Regions from separate parts of the Alteromonas sp. NFXS44 genome, predicted to be linked through region 3. Evidence: predicted binding sites of a transcription regulator. Region 3 holds the regulator's gene; each other region holds the start of a gene.
The links. The regulator sigma-54, encoded in region 3, starts transcription at its own class of promoters, with help from an activator protein. The targets are predictions, from matches to a motif close to GTTGGCACGNNNNTNGNNT.
Positions count from the first base shown of each region.

Region 1: J3369_RS19040 (DUF4168 domain-containing protein) is a predicted target of sigma-54. The motif match lies at 2,546-2,564, and genes of this name have one in related genera.
Region 2: J3369_RS19820 (BON domain-containing protein) is a predicted target of sigma-54. The motif match lies at 4,788-4,806, and genes of this name have one in related genera.

Region 1 covers NZ_JAGDEA010000012.1:430,175-436,903, forward strand. The annotation lists gene J3369_RS19030 (DUF6489 family protein) at 1-187, shown strand, start outside; gene J3369_RS19035 (PHA/PHB synthase family protein) at 203-1,978, shown strand; gene J3369_RS19040 (DUF4168 domain-containing protein) at 2,046-2,444, opposite strand; gene phaR (polyhydroxyalkanoate synthesis repressor PhaR) at 2,720-3,136, shown strand; gene J3369_RS19050 (phasin family protein) at 3,372-3,989, shown strand; gene J3369_RS19055 (phasin family protein) at 4,016-4,363, shown strand; gene J3369_RS19060 (polyhydroxyalkanoate depolymerase) at 4,471-5,688, shown strand; gene J3369_RS19065 (lytic murein transglycosylase) at 5,828-6,729, shown strand, end outside.
Region 2 covers NZ_JAGDEA010000012.1:614,002-620,730, reverse strand. The annotation lists gene J3369_RS19850 (TonB-dependent receptor) at 1-797, opposite strand, end outside; gene J3369_RS19845 (hypothetical protein) at 1,057-1,356, shown strand; gene J3369_RS19840 (CBS domain-containing protein) at 1,414-1,974, shown strand; gene J3369_RS19835 (hypothetical protein) at 2,064-2,513, shown strand; gene J3369_RS19830 (hypothetical protein) at 2,622-3,050, shown strand; gene J3369_RS19825 (siderophore-interacting protein) at 3,063-3,848, opposite strand; gene J3369_RS19820 (BON domain-containing protein) at 4,190-4,750, opposite strand; gene J3369_RS19815 (ATP-binding protein) at 5,094-6,729, shown strand, end outside.
Region 3 covers NZ_JAGDEA010000002.1:357,945-364,673, reverse strand. The annotation lists gene lptA (lipopolysaccharide transport periplasmic protein LptA) at 1-530, shown strand, start outside; gene lptB (LPS export ABC transporter ATP-binding protein) at 536-1,261, shown strand; gene J3369_RS04795 (RNA polymerase factor sigma-54) at 1,357-2,841, shown strand; gene hpf (ribosome hibernation promoting factor) at 2,874-3,161, shown strand; gene ptsN (PTS IIA-like nitrogen regulatory protein PtsN) at 3,170-3,613, shown strand; gene rapZ (RNase adapter RapZ) at 3,661-4,506, shown strand; gene J3369_RS04775 (HPr family phosphocarrier protein) at 4,506-4,778, shown strand; gene J3369_RS04770 (substrate-binding periplasmic protein) at 4,832-5,575, shown strand; gene yiaA (inner membrane protein YiaA) at 5,593-5,985, opposite strand; gene J3369_RS04760 (DUF2145 domain-containing protein) at 6,004-6,729, opposite strand, start outside.

The sequences.
Region 1 (6,729 bases), on a different contig from region 3:
GGGATGGCCGGATATGAGCAAACTTCATGAGGCCACCATCTCACAACTCAGCGAGCAAATCAAAAGCGGAAATCAGGAAGCCATGATGTCCATGCTGAAGCCCTACCTGGACGGCAGTCAGCAAGCATTCTCATTTTATCAAAAGATGCTGGAAAGCATGGCAACCACAGGAACCAGCAAAAAATAAGCACGGAGGTTTTTTGTGCACGAGCAGGACAAAGATCATATTCTGGACACATTGAATCAATACGCACAGCAGTTTAACGCCATGGTTCATAACATTCTGACGAAGAAAAATAGCAGTGAGGAGACATCCGCTATGTTCGACCCGGAAAAGTTAGGTTCGCTGCTGTCAAATGACACGGTAGAGGTAGATTCGGCAAAGCTTATCCAGACGCAAATGGATTTCATGCGTCAACAAACTGAATTGTGGCAGCAGGCGACTAAGGCCATGTTGGGAGAGAATGCCCATCCTGTTATGCAGGAAGAAAAAGGCGACCGTCGTTTTTCTCATACAGACTGGCAGGACAATCCCATATTCAGCTACATGAAGCAGGCTTACCTGATTAATTCCAAGATGTTGCAGGGCATGATTTCATCCATGCATTTCAAAGATCCCAAGTCGGAAGAACAGGTAAAATTCTACACCCGTCAATATATCAACTCGGTATCACCGACCAATTACTTACTGTCAAACCCGGAAGTGTGCGAAGAAATTCTGAAAACCAAAGGCCAGAACATGGTGAAAGGCATTGAGAATTTCATGCGGGATCTGGAAAAGAGTCCTCTTGAAGCGTTCAAAATCACACAGACCGATATGGATGCCTTCGAGTTAGGTATCAACCTGGCTACCACCGAAGGGCAGATCGTTTATCAGAATGATTTGATGCAATTAATTCATTACACGCCGAAGCATGAGAAAACCTTTTCGACGCCAATACTGTTTGTGCCTCCTTTCATAAACAAATACTACATTCTTGACCTCGACGAACGTAAGTCCGTGGTAAAAGGCCTGCTTGATGCCGGTTTTTCGGTGTTTATGATTTCCTGGGTCAACCCGGATGCAAAACTGGCGGATCAGGATTTCTTCGATTACATGAAGAAAGGTCCGGTGGAAGCCCTAGGTGTAGTTTGTGATATCACCGGTAAGAAGAAAGTGAATATGGTGGGCTTTTGTGTGGGCGGCACATTGCTGAGCGCAGCAACGGCTTATCTGCGTGCGAAAAAAGACACCCGCATTGAGTCACTCACTTTACTGACCACCTTGCTGGACTTCAGTGAACCCGGCGAAATCGGTAATTACCTTACCGAAGATGCATTACCTGTAATGGAGCAGAACGCAGACATCAAAGGTATTTACGACGGCCGCATTCTGGGCCTGAGCTTTAGTTTGCTGCGGGAAAATAACCTTTTCTGGTCGTATTTTATTAATAACTACCTCAAGGGCAAAGACCCTGCTGCGTTTGATATTTTATTCTGGAACAGCGACGCCACCAACATCACCGCGGCCTGTTTTAAGCAATACATCCGCACCATGTACTGGAAAGATAAACTGAAAGTGCCGGGGGCGGTAGAAATAGACGGCATTCCTGTCGACCTTGGAAATATTGATGTGCCGGTGTATTTCCTGACTACTCTGGCAGACCACATTGTGCTGTGGCAGGGCGCCTACAAAGGTACGCAACTGGTATCCGGCGATACACGCTTTGTACTCGCCGGGTCGGGACACCTTGCAGGGGTAATTAACCCGCCTGATCCGGGGAAATATCCGCACTGGATTAATGACAATCTGCCGGCAAGTGCCAGCGAATGGTTTGATGGTGCTGTGAAGCAGGAAGGCTCATGGTGGCCAGACTGGCATGCATGGTTGCAAAGTCACCGGAAAACGAAAGTGAATGCCCCGCAGCCCGGTGAAAATGAAAAATATCCGGCCATCGAAGCAGCTCCGGGCAGTTACGTGAAAAAACAGCTGGGATAAACCGGCAGACAAAAAAAAGGGGGCGTTCAACGCCCCGCTTTGCTTCTGTCTACATGAGGATTCAGTATTACGATTCGCTATTTTGTGTTTTAGCGATGTCCAGTACGCGGGATCTTAGTTTTTCATCCGTTTGTACCAGTTGTGCAATGGTCGTGTAGGTTTGCACCTCAAGACCGGTTTTTTCAATTTCTGTTACCATTTCAGTTTGTGCAGCCTGCTGAATTTGCTGCATCTTCTCAGGTGTTTCATCACCTTTCAGTTCAGACTGATATTTATCTGCAACATCACTGACCGCATTCATCGCGACAGTAAATTTCTCAAGAGTTACATCATCGAAATCCTGCGACTGTGTCATCGGCGCACTTGACGGGGCAGCCTCTTTGGTTTCCTGAGCAGCCTGTGCAGCGAAATTTAACGTGCAAGCAACAGCGAGGCTCATCACAAGTGATTTGACAAGTTTAGTCATAATAATCTCCGGTTTCATTTGAATTGCCTGAAATGCGTTATCTTCAAATGAATGTGATTAAAAGAAAGATAATCCGGCTATTCAGGCTCTCAACAGTCATACAGCGATAACTATGCCAATCACGATTTAATCAATAATTTCAGTAAGTTAACAAAAATCAGATTTTCTTATCAGTGAAAAAGGTAGTCAGAGTGTCGCTTATTTTCACACCTTTTAGGTTGCCGCAGCGGTATTTTGTGCGTTACTCTCATTTCAGCATCGCCGGAGGTAACATTATGATCATCATTAAAAAATATCCTAATCGCAGATTGTACGACACATCTCAGAGTCAGTACGTTAACCTCGATTATATAAAGGCGTTAATCAATGAACGTCAGGAATTTAAGGTGATTGACTCCAAAAGCGAAGATGACATTACCAAGTCATTATTGCTGCAAATCATCAGTGAATCCGAAGCCAACGAAAATCAGTCACTGTTGACAAATTCGTTACTCAAACAACTAATCCGTTATTACGACACTGACATGCAGGACTTTCTGCGACAGTACCTTGAACAATCTCTTGTTACCTTCATAGAGCAACAGGATCAGGTGCAGGGAATGATGAAAAATATGATGGATAACACGCCCTTCGGGATGTTTAACAAAATCATCGAACAGAATATGGATGCCTGGAAGAAGAACCAGAAGTAAGTATCACATACTGGCAGGGGAGCAATTCTCCTGCCCCAGAACAGACAGACCTGCCACATTTCCTCTTCAATGCTGCAGAGCAGCATAAAAAGCTATTTGCTTATTAAATAATCGTCTAAACATTCTTGCTGCACCGCAACATTTTTGTTGATCTCTTCAAATGCCCTGGTTAATATCTAATCAAATCTTGCTGCAACGCAGCAGAAGGACTTCATCAACTGGTCGGGAGAAGAGTATGTTTGGCAAGTTTTCAGAACAGCTGAAAAGTACCACTAAACCGGTACATACGCTGTTTGCTGTGAATACAAAAACGCTGGAAAGTCTGTCTCAACACCAAACTACGTTATTTACGGGTTTGCTGAGCGACAGTGTTCGTTACATTGAAGCGGTAACGAAACAAACAGAGTTTAAAGGTGTAATGACAGCGAATTCTGAACTGGCTGAGTCAGTGCGTGAACGCATGACCAGCGCCTCAAAAGACACCTACTCCACCCTTAACGCCATGCGTGAAGAGATGACCGAAGTGATGGCGGCCAGTCTGGCCACCGCGACTGAAGAAACCAAAGAAACAGTTGAAAAAGCGACAGCAGCCGTGAAGAAAACCACGAAAGCTGCCGCACCGAAAAAAGCTGCGCCTGAAGCCGCGAAAGCGCCGGTAAAGGCAGCAGAGAAAATGGCTGAAGAAACAAAGGAAACTGTTGAAAAGGCCGCTGAAGAGACAAAAGCCGTTGCTGAAGAAGCAAAGGAAGCGACTGCTGAGGCAAAACCTGCTGCAGCAGCAAAGAAACCAGCAACACGTACCCGTCGCACGACTGCTAAAAAGACTGCGACAACGACTAAATCAACTAGCTAACTTACCCCGGAAACTGGAGACAAGTAATGTTTGAGCAAATGAACGAGCAAATGAAAAGCGCAATGAAGCCGATGACTGACCTTGCGACATTGAACATGAGTACAATGCAGGATCTGGCAGAAAAACAGAACGCCCTGTATTCTTCTCTGTTATCTGAAAATATGTCTTATTTTGAAAAAGCTTCTCAGCAGAAAGATCTGTCTGGTCTGGCTGAAATGAACAAGGCATATGTTGAAACTATTCAGGAAACTGTTACTGATGCAGCGAAAAGCTCATATGCAGTAATTTCTGATGCACAGCAGAAAGCTGGCGAGATGTTCAAAGGTTTAAGCGACGAAATGACTGCGAAATTCCAAAGCGCAGCAAAAGCATAAGTCCCTCCTGAGCGGCCTTCAGAGGCCGCTCAGGTTACCCCACATCAAGTGAACCTTTTCATCCCCCAAAAGGTCTTAGCCCCAGCCAGTATTTGAGGAGAGACGTAATGAATTATCAGGCTTACGATTATTTGACGCGCGGCGCATACATTATGCACGAGGGTTTCAGTCTGCTTAATGATATTGCGAACCATCCTTCCAATCTTTTCGCACATACCTTACCCGGCCGCATAACCCGCGCTTCGCTGGAAACTGCCATGCGGCTGACACAACGCTACGAGAAGCTGGGATTTAATATCGACGAAATCAAAATCGACGATAAACGCCATAAGGTGAAAGAAGAAATCGTGTTGAGCAAGCCGTTTTGTGATCTCATTCATTTCAACCGGATCGGTGTGAAAGATGATCACAAGGTCTTGCTTGTTGCGCCTTTATCCGGCCATTTTGCTACCTTGTTGAAAGGCACGGTGGAAGCGCTGCTTCCGGATCACGAGATTTATGTGACTGACTGGGCTGATGCCAGAGAAGTACCGCTGGAAGACGGTCCGTTCAGTTTTGATTGCTATGTGAGTTATCTTATCGAGTTTCTTGAGTTCTTAGGGCCTGGCACGCACTTAATGGCGATATGTCAGCCTACTGTTCAGGCTTTAATCGCCACCGCAGTGATGGCCGGACAGAAAAATGCCTGTGTGCCCAAGTCGCTCACTCTCATGGCGGGCCCCATTGATTGCTCTAAGAATCCTACACGGGTGAACGAGTTCGCTCAGGAACATCCGATGAACTGGTTCCGTAATGTGGCGATTATGTCGGTACCTTATGGTTATCCGGGCGAAGGTCGTCAGGTGTATCCCGGTTTCATGCAGCTGGGCGGTTTTATCAGTATGAACCAGCAAACTCACATGAAAAAGTATCAGAATTTCTTCCAAAATCTGGTATTTGGTGAAGAAGAAGATGCTGATCGTTTCCGCGCCTTTTATGATGAATATCTGGCGGTACTGGACATGCCCGCCGAGTTCTATCTTGAAACCATTGAACGGGTATTCAAGAATAACGAGATTGCCCGCGGTGCGATTACTTATCAGGGTGTTCCTGTAGATTTTGAAACCATCGACAATACTGCTCTGCTTACCGTAGAGGGTGCTGATGATGATATTTGCGGCTTAGGACAAACAGAAGCTGCACAGGATATTTGTAAAAATATTCCGAAAAATATGCGTAAACATCACGTACAACAGGGAGCCGGTCATTACGGCATCTTCAGTGGATCTAAGTTCCGCAAATCGGTACGCCCGGTTATCACTGATTTCATCCACAAGTACGCATAAGCCCTCCCAGACAAATAACTCTTTCCTGCAGCGTTCCTGATCTCACCGGCGGAGCGCGCCGTATTTTCCCCATGTTTCCCTCGCTCCCGGGGGCTCAGATAAGGTAGCATGAACGCCTCATCAACAAAGGTAATATGCAATGTCTAAATGGATGCCGCGTAAGCTTGGTTTTTCAATACTGTCACTGCTGACAGCGACTTCTTCAGCTTATGCCAATACAGATTTTGAACAGTGTAAAACACAGTTATCTCAGCAAGCCGTAGAACAGGGCGTGAAAGAAGAAACGGCAAAGGCCGTGTTCGCCAACATTCAATATCAGCCCCGCGTGATCTCGCTGGACCGCAGCCAGCCTGAATTTGTACAAACCTTTCCGGGCTACTACAGCAAACGCGTTACGGCATGGCGCATCGGCAAAGGCCGGGAGATGTACGCTAAACATAAAGAACTGTTAAGCAGCTTAAGCCATAAATACGGTGTGCCCGCCCATTATCTGGTGGCATTTTGGGGGCTGGAAACCAATTTTGGTGGTTACAAAGGTAAGATGAATGTACTGAATTCACTGGCGACTCTTGCCTGTGATGAAAGACGTAGCAGCTATTTTTCCAAAGAATTAGTCACTGCGGTTAAGCTTCTTGAAAGAGAATCTTTAGATCAGACCAAAATGGTAGGTTCCTGGGCAGGCGCCATGGGCCATACACAATTTATGCCCTCAGCGTATATGAACTATGCGATTGACGGCGACGGCGATGGCCAGATCAATCTGTGGGACAGTGAAGAAGATGCCCTCGCTTCAGCGGCTAACTTCTTGTCCCAATTAGGCTGGCAACCCGGATTCCGTTGGGGAAGGGAAATTCAGTTACCGGATAATTTCGATTATCGCGAAACGGGATATAAAAACCGGCGCAGTATTACTGAGTGGAACGAAAGCGGGATCAAAAAAGCAGACGGCAGTGCGCTGGGTAACAGTGATGAGAAAGGATATGTCGTTGTACCTGCCGGTCATAACGGTCCGGCGTTCATTGCCTACCATAACTTCCGTAT
Region 2 (6,729 bases), on a different contig from region 3:
GCGTCACGGCCTTCATGAGGAATGAGATCTACCGGGATCGCTCCGTTACCAATCAGGTCGTTGTCGGCAAGAGACAATGTTAATTGTGTCCGGCTGTCTTTGGTCTGACGGCTCAGCGTACCAAATAATTGCTTTACTTCGCTGGGGGAGAAATCACGCCAGCCATCTTCTTCATAGAAACTGGCATTGACGTAATAGCCCCACTCACCATTATTGCCGCCACTTTCAACGGTAGCGCCTTTCTGGCCGAAATTACCGCCCTGTACGGTGAGTTTGTTGTCTGTAAAGCTGAAGCCGGTTTTACTTCGCAGGGACAATGCGCCCCCCAGCGTGTTCTGGCCGAACAGCGGATTAGCACCGCTGACTATGCTCACGTTGTCCAGCGCAGTCATGGGGACCAGATCCCAGTTTACTGTATCGCCAAAAGGCTCGTTAAAGCGGGTACCATTCAGATACACCGACAGACCCTGAGGTAATCCGAGTAAAGGCGAAGCGGTAAAACCACGGTATTGCACATCGGGCTGAAAAGGGTTGTTTGTCACATCATTAATCGATACCGACAGCAGTTCGCTGTCCAGTAACCTTGCCAGTGAACCACCGTTGACAAGATTAATATCTTTTGAGCCCAGGGTGGCATTCACCTGTGAGTTATCGCCGTTGTAAGCAGACAGCGGAGTTTGCCCTGTCACCTCGATCAATTCCTGCTCGTCCCAGTTTACCGCCGCGTGTGCTGTCAGGGGCAGAACTGAGCTTACGGTCAGTGCGATGAGGCTTCGTTTAAAGGCTCTTTCAGTCACGGTATGGATCCAGTTTTTGTGCTTTCTAACAGGTTAGAATAGACGCTGTTTACAGAAAATTAACTTATGGTGGTAACCGGGATGGTACTTTGGTAGCGAATACCCGACTAAAAATCAGGGTTATTCACCGGCGTTATGTTTTCCCGAAACGCGATGAGTATCCGATTATTGCGCTGAAGTGTAGTTTGAATTTTTGAAAATCATCGTATGTTTATAGTGTGAGCCGGTAATTTTTTGACTCACATCAATGGAGAACACGATGCGTTTTTGGGCTGTTGCACTATGGTTGCTGACTCTGCTACCCGTTTTGGGTGATAGCAGTGATGTTGCTATGGGCGCAAAATCAGCCGCAGTCATGTCAGCCAGTGACGGGCAGGTGCCTGAAGTTACTAAGAATACCGTCACCGATGCCGAAACAGACAGTGGCAACGGTATTTTAAGTGCTGTTCATAACGCCATCGTCATACAGCCGTTCAGCGAATATGCAGATATCCGGTTGATCCCTTTGCGGGGCCTCATTCAGGCCTACAGTATCAGAGGGCCACCGGTATTTTCCTGATGTTTATGTTCCCGCTATTGCGGGCCATCCATGATCAAATAAACAAAGGAAATTATCATGCACGTATTACCCTTATTCAAAACCGAAAATGTCGATAAACTCGCCTGGCCAGCAGCGCAAAACCGATTGACCCTGCAATCACCTGCGAGTACTGTTTTTACTGATTTCAAAGAGCACGTTCCGCTGGTAATCGATTACGATGCCAAAGCGACGGAACTGGAGCATCTGATGAAACAGTCCCATGTGAAAATGAAAATTGTGTTGGATAAGAACGACCAGTTCGCGGGTATCGTGACACTGGCTGACCTTACTGAGCAGCGTATTATGCAGAAAGTTGCCCTGGGCACGTCCCGCAGCGATCTTATCGCGGCGGACTTTATGCAGCCGAAGTCAGCCTTGCAGTCATTCGATTACGAACAGATCCAGCAGGCGACAGTGGAAGATATTATCGAAACACTGAAAGACAATGGCCAGCAGCATTGTCTGGTGATTGACCGCAAGGAACACGTGATTCGTGGCATTATAAGTGTGAGTGATATTGCCAGAGAGTTACGTCTTCCCCTTGATATACAAGCACAACCGTCATTCTCGGCGCTTTCCAGCGTCATTGCAGCCTGACACGGACCGGATAAACCGGCTGGCACAGATTACTGTGCCACCGGTTTTCTGGTATAATTCCGCCGTTTTCATCACCCTCAGTAAAAATTATGAAGTTTGTTCACGGCGAATTCGATATAGCATTATCAGGCAACATCATGCTGACTCAGGCATACGGGCCCTGGAATGCTGAATGCGTGGTGGCATTTGGTGAAGCTTACCGGATTGAACGTCAGCTGTTAAAAGCAGACACATGGTCTGATATTGTGATACTGCGTGGCGAAAGCCTGCTTATTCCCGATGCTGAGCGCGTACTTGGCGTGCGGATAGCTGCGGTTGTGCCGTTAGGTTTGAAGAAAGTGGCTATCGTAACCGCTGAATCCTCAGTGAGCGTTACCGCGCGCATGCAGCTCACCAGAATGTATGACAGCCTTGACGTTGAGTACGATTTTTTCACAACGTATTCTGAAGCAAAGGCCTGGCTTGAAGAAGCGGGCTTTTCAACGTCAGCGCAATCAGAACAGGCATTCTGTGCTCATCTTCCCGCTTCTGTGCTGTAATCCTCTCTCTTTTCTTTTAAAAGCCCCCTTTACAGTAAAAAATCCATAAACTGGAACGTTTCTCGCAAGTCACTGTTTAATATCAGTGAAAAATGAGGAGTGTCGGGTATGCATGCAATGGGAACGTCACCGGCAGTAGTGATGAAAGCCTATGTAATGGCTTATGAATCTATGGGCATGACACGTCTGGAAGCCGCGAATTTACTGGGTATTTCAGAAGTGGCTCTGGATCAGAGTTTGTATGTGGGGTTTGAGGAAACGTCGCAGGAGTGTGAAGTTCAGGTCGCTTTAATACGTCTGTACCATTTACTGTTTGCGTTGTCAGATGGCGACAGCCGGTTGATTTCTGAGTGGCTGAACCGCTTTAACTTTCATTTGAATGCTGTACCGGTAACGGTGTGTCACAACCTGGCGGGGATTTTATATCTCACAGATTATCTTGAGGATATGCGTGCAGGAGATGCTATGCCCTTCGTCGATATTAAAGGGCATATTCATGCGGCTAACGATACAGAGGAAGAACAGTATCATCGTTAGCCTGACGGTTGCTTAAGCGCTGGCTTCGTATTCTTCCATATCTTTGCGCTTATCCACCTTATGCTGGTCTTCAGACCGGCCTTCACGCCAGTAACTGCTGATATACAGCTGGTCGTGGGGGATGCGTCTTTCTTTTGCCAGCAACTGGCGCAGTGCCCGCATATCTGAGAACTCACAGGCTACCCAGGCTGCCGGTGTACCCGAAAGCCAGCTTAGTGCTGCCACTTCATCTGCAAGACTGTTTGCACCGGTTACCCAAATTACGTTTACGCCGGCAGGTTTCTCCAGAGGCTGGATATCATCTGCGGTGGTAACCTTGATGACGGCATAGCCCTGTGTTTGCGGCCCCAGTTTTTCCAGATAGGTAGAAATGGCCGGGAGGGATGTCATATCGCCAGCAAATAATACCCAGTCAAAGCTGTCTGCCAGACCTTTGGAGCTGCCCGGTCCGCCCACACAGATTTGATCACCGGGTGCTGCACTTTTTGCCCAGTGTGAAGCCGGGCCGCTTGCCACACCTTCACCATGCAGCGCCATGTCGATATCCATGGTGCCGTTGCTGCGATCCAGTTGACGGATGGTATACGTGCGAAGCTGCGCATCTTGTAAGGATGCCGGTGGCACTGACAAGGGATTACCATCAAAATCAAAAAGTAACTTAACGTATGCCGTTGTATCGATATCGGGATAAGCTTTCAGAGCATCGCCGGTCACGGTGATACGACGCATATGAGGAGTAATTGCAATATTGTCTTTTACTGTGAGACAGGCGGGTTGTCTTGGCTGTCTTTTTTCCATACTTATTTTCTCTTCTATTAATTCACCACCATTTTAAATGAGAACAATTCTTAAAGACAACGCATTGTTACGAATGGTGGGTATCTGTACAACCGATAAAATAGAATGAAAAAAAAGCCGGAACACGAAGGTTCCGGCAAAAGACATTTAGGAATACACATGGAAACAAAACAATGAAAGCACTCTGTTGTTTTGTGATTTTAAATATAGAACTGGCTAACGCGTTTTTCGACATGAAAAACTATATCTGCGTAGTATTCCCGATACCAAAAAAAGCTCCCGCCAAATGGCGGGAGAAAATCAGAGGTTTTGGTTAGGCCGGGAAAGGCCTGGAGGGGAGATTAACTGTCAACAGACAGTTCACTTTTAACGTCAACAACGTCATCAGTGTTCTTTGCAATGGCTATGATCAAATCGCGCTCTGTGAGCGATTCAACCTTGCCGGTAAGGGTTACAATCCCTCGTAAAGCTTGGACATCAATGTCGTCGCCTGACAGTCCGGATTCCAGCAAAAGTTGTGTGCGTATCAACGACACCATTTGCGCATCCCTGACTCCATGGAGCAAGGTGACAAGATCACCCTCCAGTAATGCAGGCTTTACAACATCCAACTTGTTTTCAACTGATACTACGCCATCCAGTGACGCCGCAACTTCCTGTGCGAGAGTCCTGTTAACTTCACTGTTAACTTTGCCGGTTAAAATAACCTGTCCCTTGCTCACATCCGTGCGAATATCCATCGTATCGAATTGACCACTAAACAAGAGTGCCGCTTCTACCTTGCCTGCAATTGCATCATCCGTTGCAGATTGCGTTGGCGAGGCTGAAATCCCTTCAGCAAGAAGTGGCGTTGGGAACACAGTCATGACTGTCATTGTCAAAGCGGGAATTATCCGTTTCATACTCTGTTCTCCTGTTCGTTGTCTGTTGCAAACAATAATGCCAGTGGCGTGCCAGATTATACTTTTGTACTAAATGTGATGTCATTGTGCTGTTTTTAAAGGATTTTTTATGGTTTTTAATCCAGTGTGATAAAAAAGAGGAGAGTACGTGTGGGAAAATTTTACCTGCCAGTGTGTCTATATTTTCATACACAAACTTAGATAACTGACTATGGGTAGAGGGGGAAACGAGTCATTACTCTATACCGGCTTTATACTTTAGTTGAAATTTACTTCCGTGGTCGACCAGTCGTCTTGAATGTATGCATAATGGACAAGTCGATCACCAGCCACTGATGCCGCCATGAATACAAACAAATGTGAAGATGAACAGATTCACCTTATTGAATCCGTACAGACTTTCGGTTACCTGCTAGCGGTTGACCCCGTTTCCTGTCAGGTGAAAGTCACCAGTGAGAATTTATCTGACATTCTCGCTGCTCCGGTCTATCCGGGTCAGTCATGCTTTACTGACATTGTGGAAATGCCGGACAACGGTCAGGAAATCTTGTCTTCCCTGTATGAGCAGGCCAGAAACACAGACCGGCGGCACAGTTATGAGTGGACCTTTAAAAATAAAATCTACAAAGACGGGGAATGGCATCAACTGGTAAACAGTGTCATCTACGCAAGCGGTGAACTGCTGGTAGTGGAGTTAGAGCCGTCACCGGTGCTTGCAGGCAGTATATCATCTAAGTGGACGCCCACAGATACGGATATCCGGCCGTTACTGCCCAGCTTATTTGATTTACCAACGGTTGAAGCGGTGGCAGACAAGATCGCATCGGCAATGAGAGAATTCATCGGCTTCGATCGGGTCGCGGTCTACAAATTTGATAAAGACTATGCCGGTGAGGTTATCGGTGAGGACAGCCATGAAGATTTAGTGCCGTTCAAGGGGCTGAAGTTTCCCGCATCAGACATTCCTTCTCAGGCTCGCGCTCTGTACGTAAAAAACATGGTGCGCTGTGTCTATGATACCGATGAGACGCCCGTTAAGCTGATCCCGTCACTGAGTGAAAGTGAACGCAGCCCTCTGGATTTATCGCTATCCATGATTCGGGGCGTGTCGCCTGTGCACTTGCAGTATATGCGCAATATGGGGATCCGCGCTTCGTTTTCAGTGTCCCTTATCTACGAAAACAAGTTATGGGGCATGATTGCCTGCCACCACCGTGAACCCAAATATGTTGAGCAACGCCGGCGGTTAATTTGTGAAAGCTTAAGTCAGGTATTTACCTATCAAATGCACGGCAAGAGTATTGAGGTGAAACGAAACTCGTACCAGACCCGTCAGCAGCACCTTAACCGTATCATCAATGCGCTGACAAATAAGAGTAACCCTCTTGACGGCATTAAAGACGTGCAGGCGGCACTATTAAATACCATGCGGGTATGTGGTGTTGCTGTTGTGACGCCCAACTCACACTACCTGATTGGCAGAACGCCAAGCTTTGAAACCGTATCTCACCTGTTTCACAGTTATGCCAAAGACAGCAACGGTGATTCCAAAACCACTGCACTGACCCGTATCAGCGATGACATCATTGCCAACTTTAAATTAAACGGGGTCAGAGGCCTGTTCATTTCTCCCGTGTCCAGTCGTCACGGGTATTACACCATGTGGTTTCGGGAACCGGTGGATACCACAATCCGCTGGGCGGGCAAAGCTGCCAGCGAGTCTGATGTGAACAAGTCACTCACTCCGAGAGACTCTTTCGATACCTATATTGAGTCAGTTGTGGACCAATCCAAAGACTGGTCGACGGATGACACATTACTTATTGAGAGCTTTGAGCAACTCTTTATCCCTTATGCACTGGGTATGAAAAGTTCACTCGACAGCCAGGTAGCAAAACTGGAAGAACTGGATAAAGCCAAAGACCAGTTCCTGGCCAGTATATCTCATGAGCTGCGCACGCCGCTTAATTCAATAATGG
Region 3 (6,729 bases):
CAGCAATAGCGCTGCTTGCTGCTGCCGGTGAGGCAATGGCCGGCTCCGGTGATTTTGAAAAGCCGATTACCGTGGATGCCAAGTCACAGTTTATCGACGGTAAAAAGAAGAAATCGGTTTTTAAAGACGATGTGAAGATAACCCAGGGTTCTCTCATTATTGCCGCAGATGAAGTGGAAGCCATCGCCAGTGATGGTGAAGGGAAAGAGATTTTTATCGCCCGCGGAAAACCAGCCAGTTATTCTCAAACGCTGGATGACGGGGCCAAAGTAAAAGCCAGTGCAAATGAAATTCGCTACGAAGTAGCTAAACAACTTATTTCCTTGCAAGGTGATGCAAAAATCCAGCAAGATACCAGCATGGTCCAGGGAGATAGCATCACCTATGACATGTCAAAAGAGCAACTTCTGGCAACCGGCGGAGAAAGTAACAGCAACGGCCGTGTAACCACGGTTTTCCGTCCTGACACAGTTAAAGAGCTGAAGGAAGACAACAAGTCTTCAGACAGAAACGAAAACGAGGGTAACTAAGTTACATGGCAACCCTGAGTGCGACTCACCTGGCAAAGTCGTATAAATCACGCCAGGTCGTCCGTGACGTTAGTTTATCGGTTTCTACCGGACAGATAGTAGGTCTGCTGGGTCCTAACGGCGCAGGTAAAACCACAACGTTTTACATGATTGTGGGTCTTGTGCCGCTCGATAAAGGCAAGATCCTCATTGATGAGCAGGAGCTGACGCACCAGCCAATGCATGAGCGTGCCCGCCGGGGAATTGGTTATTTACCCCAGGAGGCATCCATTTTCCGAAAGCTGACCGTACATGAAAACATCATGGCGATATTGCAGACGCGTAAAGACTTAAAAAATCATCAACGTGAACAGGAAGCGGATGCACTACTTGATGAATTTAATATTAACCATATACGTAATAGTACAGGTATGAGTTTGTCGGGTGGCGAACGCCGCCGGGTTGAAATTGCCCGCGCACTGGCAGCCAATCCGCAATTTATTTTGCTCGATGAACCCTTCGCCGGAGTTGACCCGATTTCGGTTAATGATATAAAGAAGATCATTCAGCACTTACGGGACAGAGGTATCGGTATCCTCATCACCGACCACAATGTCAGGGAAACCCTTGATGTGTGTGAAGAGGCCTATATCGTCAGTCATGGAGAACTGATTGCTCAGGGCACCGCAGAACAGGTATTAAGTAATCAAAAAGTTCGTGATGTATACCTTGGTGAGCAATTCAGGCTATAGTTAAGATATCGGGATGAGCATTTAACGGAGATTTCGCCACCGGCACTCACACCGCTACAACCGGATGTCCTTTTTAGAGTTTATATAAGACGTAGATGAAACCATCTTTACAGTTAAAATTTAGCCAACAACTGACAATGACGCCTCAGCTTCAGCAGGCGATCAAGCTATTGCAGTTGTCTACGCTGGACTTACAACAAGAAATTCAGGAAGCCCTCGATTCTAATCCTTTGCTGGAAGTCGACGACAGCTCCGACAACGATGTAATTGAGAAAAATAACATCGATAATGATGACAGCATGCAGGAGTCTGCATCAGCATCATCTTCTGACAGCATGGATACCGGTGAAGCACTGGAAAAGAATGATTTACCGGACGAGTTGCCCATCGACAGTACCTGGGATGAGTACATTTCTGCGTCTTCAGCCCCCGCGCCCGGCCCTTCCGGTAGCGATGACGAACAAATCTTTCAGGGTGAAACCACCGAAAATATTCAGGACCATCTGCTGTGGCAAATGCGTCTGACACCTTTTTCTGACATAGACCGCGCCATCGCACTGGCGATTATTGACTCCATTGATGAGTCCGGTTATCTCACGGTTACCGTTGACGACATTCTGCAAAGCGTAAACAGTGACGATATGGAAGAGCCCGTTGAAGAAGATGAGGTTGAGTGCGTACTCAAACGTATTCAGCTCTTTGATCCTCTCGGTTCCGGCTCCCGCACACCGCAGGAATGCTTGCTGGTGCAACTGGCGCAATTTGCACCGGAAACACCGTGGCTGGAAGAAGCGAAACTGCTGCTCAGAGAGCATTCCGATCTGTTAGGCAGCAAAGATTACCGTACATTAATGCGTAAAACCCGCCTGAAAGAAGATCAATTACGGGAAGCGATGCGTTTGCTGCAAACGCTGAATCCCCGTCCGGGCAGTGCATTAATTACGAAAGAGCCCGAATATGTCATTCCGGATGTATCGGTTGCTAAGAAAAATGGCCGTTGGGTAGTAGAATTAAACCCCGACAGCTTGCCTAAGCTCAGTGTTAATCAGCAGTACGCTGCAATGAGCCGTAAAGCACGAAACAGCAGTGATTCACAATTTATCCGCTCTCACATGCAGGAAGCCAAATGGTTTATTAAGAGCCTTGAGAGCCGGAACGATACACTGCTGAAAGTAGCAAATTGTATTGTTCAGCAACAAATGGGCTTTTTTGAGCATGGCCCTGAAATGATGAAACCAATGGTGCTGAATGATGTCGCAGAAATGGTAGATATGCACGAATCTACTATTTCCAGGGTAACAACGCAGAAGTACATGCACACGCCCCGTGGTATTTTCGAGTTGAAGTATTTCTTCTCCAGCCACGTTGCCACTGAATCAGGTGGTGAGTGTTCATCTACAGCGATTCGCGCCCTGATTAAGAAGCTGGTTGCCGCTGAAAATCCAGGCAAGCCGCTGAGTGACAGCAAGATTGCTTCGTTGTTGGCCGATCAAGGCATTATGGTTGCCCGGCGAACAATAGCAAAGTACCGGGAATCCTTATCGATCCCGCCGTCTAACCAACGCAAAAGCCTTATCTAACTTAAGGCTGCTCAAAATAAGGAAGACGAAATATGCAAATCAACCTTTCTGGTCATCACATTGAGATCACTGATTCTTTGCGTAATTATGTCGATACTAAGTTCAGCAAACTGGAACGTCATTTTGACCACATATCAAATGTGCACGTTATTTTAAATGTTGAAAAGCTTAGCCAAAAAGCAGAAGCAACGGTTCATCTTAGCGGCGCGGAAGTCTTCGCCTCTTCCGAAAATCAGGACATGTACGCTGCCATTGACAGCATGGTCGATAAGCTCGACAGGCAGGTCCTGAAACACAAGGAAAAGCTTAAAAAGCATTAATTGAATTCATGGATATACAAGCCATAGTCAGCCTGGACCGCACCGAGTGTGCGGTCCAGTGCAATAGCAAAAAACGCATTCTCGAAATCATCAGCGGGATTGCAGCTAAAAATAACCCCGATGTTGATGAAGCCACCGTGTTAAGTAGCCTGCTGGCCCGTGAGCGAATGGGCAGCACAGGTATAGGTAACGGCATTGCCCTCCCCCACGGCCGTCTGGCCGGACTGGAAAAAGTCATTGCCATTGTGGTTACCAGCACGCCCGCCATCGATTTTGATGCTATCGATAATAAACCTGTGGATATTTTCTTTACTTTGCTTGTCCCTCAAGAACAAACCGAAGGACATTTACAAACTCTGGCCATGGTTGCCGGTAAACTCAGTGATAAAGAAACCATAAAAACTATCCGCAAAGCTCAGACAAGTGATGATATTATTCGCGCATTACAGTAACTTAGTGTAATACGCACCGACAACATGTGACTTCAGGAGAAACGGGCGTGAAGTTAATCATCATCAGCGGACGTTCAGGTTCAGGAAAATCAGTAGCACTTCGTGCCCTAGAGGATCTGGGGTATTACTGCGTCGATAATATTCCGGTTAATCTTTTACCAGCCCTGACACACACTGTCGCCGATGAATACGAGCAGGTGGCTGTGAGTATTGATGTCAGGAACTTGCCTAAAGAGCCTTCTGAGCTGGTTGAAATTCTCGACTACCTGCCTCAGTCATGGACTGTCACCATCGTATATATTGACGCAAGTGACGATATGCTGGTGCGCAGGTTCAGTGAAACCCGCCGGTTACACCCGCTGGCTAAACTGAATAAGTCATTGTCTGATGCCATTCAGACAGAACGGGAATTACTGGCCCCCGTAGCAGAAAGAGCGGATTTGAATATTGATACCGACTCTCTGAGCATTCACCAGCTGGCAGAATTAATTCGCGAGCGGATCCTCGGTAAGAAAAGCTCACGACTTGTTCTGGTATTTGAATCATTCGGCTTTAAACATGGTATTCCCAAAGATGCAGACTATGTGTTTGACGCCCGTTTTCTGCCAAACCCTCACTGGGAGCCGGATTTAAAACACCTGACAGGCCTGGATACACCGGTTCAGGTTTTCCTCAGTTCCCAACCTATAGTGACCAAATTTATCTGGCAGATTCAGAACCTCATCACGACCTGGCTGCCACATCTTGAACGGAACAACCGCAGTTACGTGACAGTCGCTATCGGATGTACAGGCGGACAGCACCGTTCAGTTTATGTAGCGGAATCACTGGCGAAAAATTTCCGGGAATCTCATCCTGATGTCCAGCTCCGCCACAGGGAGCAAAGTAAATAATGCGTATAGAGAAATCTCTGACTATTGTTAATAAACTGGGGCTGCATGCCAGAGCTGCAACGCAGTTGGTGCAACTGGCGAATCAGTTCGATGCCGAAGTTCTTTTACAAAAAGGCGATAAGCAGGCGAATGCCAATAGTGTGCTGGGACTGATGATGATGGAAAGTCATCAGGGGGAACAGGTTACTGTGATCTCTGAAGGTCCTGATGCTGAAGCTGCAATGGATGCCGTTGAGGCATTAATTGCAGGCAGATTTAACGAAGATGAATAACGCCTGCACTCCACTGAGTGTGTAGTGCCGGCGAAGGCTTAAAGGCAAACCCGTTGAAACGTTTCATCAGTTTAATCATCTTTTTGACAGCGATGGCTTATCAAAGCTCTGTATGGTGTGCTGAGCACAAAAAAAGTCTGATAACCGGTGGTACAGCCTGGCCTCCTTACCTGTATATAACAGACAATAATCAGCCGGCCGGTGAAGACTACCAATTGTTAAAGTCGGTTTTAGGCAAGCTGGATTATGCACTGGAAAGCCAGATCCTGCCTGAAAGACGGGTTACTCAGCAATTAGGACTGGGGCAAATTGATGTAGTCACCGGTGCGGCTTTCACACCGGCGAGAGCGCTGAAAAACTATTTTTCTGTTCCCTACCGCAAAGAAACCATCAGCTTTGCCTTTCACCCTTCCCACCTAGACGAATATGCCGGCAAATCGCTTGAAACGTTACTCCGGGAAGGCAAAACCCTGGCGTTAAACACCGGCGGATGGTACGGCGACTGGTTTAATAACACAGTCACTGAACAGTACAGCGCACAGCTTATTCATCTGGATTCCGTTAACCGGCGGCTACAATTTCTGGACAGAGGCCGTGTCGATTTGGTGCTGGACGATATCAGAGTGATTAGCTTTAATGCTGAACTGCTGCATCTCGAACTGGAAATCAGTGATAATCCCGTGAACGTACAGGACGTCCACTTCATGTTCAGTAAACAATCTGTGGACCCGGGCTTCATCGATAAATTCAATCACGTCCTGTCTGGCTATGTTAAAGACCCGGATCCTGCGATCTGAGCCTTCAACCTCACACCTTATTCTGCTGCCGTATTATCCCTGACATTTTTTTGCACCGTTATCGCGGCAAACAAACTCAGGACGAAAGCCATCCCGTAGAATCCTTTTTCACTTAGCAACAGGTTGGCGTTTACCAGACCAATCACTAACAGTGCAATAGCAGCACCAAGGCCAAACCAGCACAACATCAGGTATATTTTCGTTGTCTGTATGCCTTCCATTTTGTCCCGCACTGTTTTTTGAACAGACACAGCAGCAAACAGTCCAAACAGAAATACGGCAAAGTAGTAGCCTTTTTCATTAAGTGGCATATCGGCATTCAGGAGTCCGGTGATATAAGCGGCAAATCCTGTCAGCAGTGCAATAACAGAAGCAATAAAAAAGGCTTTCGTAGGTTTATTTGCGTTCATGATGATCTCCGTTTTGTATCAGTGACTGGCATACAGCACGGTTTGATGTGCCACCAGTTGATTATTTTCCACATAATTTGCAATAGTGGTAAACGTAGCGGTTTGTATCGCGCCCGGGTGGTCGCTTAAAGACACACCGCTGCTCACCCAACTGCCTAACCGCAACTTCATTTTGTTAACCTTCACCGGCTGTGCTTTAAACCATGCCTGCGTATTGTTTTTAAGGCGATGACTGTCAGTGGTGCCGTAAATAGCAGCATTCAGCACATCAAGGGTGTACTCAGTGCAATTTTGCTTTCCTTCCGTAAACGGACTCGCAATAACGGAATAGGCCGGTTCGTGCAGCAATTTCGCTTTGTCCTGCGCATACAGGGCAACGATTTTCTGCTGCACTTCCCAATCGGGAATAATTATGCCGGCTTTTAACTCCGTTGCTCCCCAAAAGAAATCCACCGGATAATCCGTTTTCAGTACACTTGTACCCGGCTTATCTGCCAGCTGATATAAATTGTGTATTGCATATCCTTGCTCTACCGTGCCGTCATCCAGCGTAATATCGGAATACAGCGCAATTGCCGTATGGGTAAATGAAATACCTTGAGGCAAGTCTTCAGGCGCCCGTCCAACCCGCGCAATAATGGCCGCATAGGCTCCCTGCTCAGCCAGGTAATGCTCAGTTTGCTTTGCAAATTTTATAATCGCCTCCGGCGCATACCGGCGGGGTGCTTCTTCCTGACTGCCGGC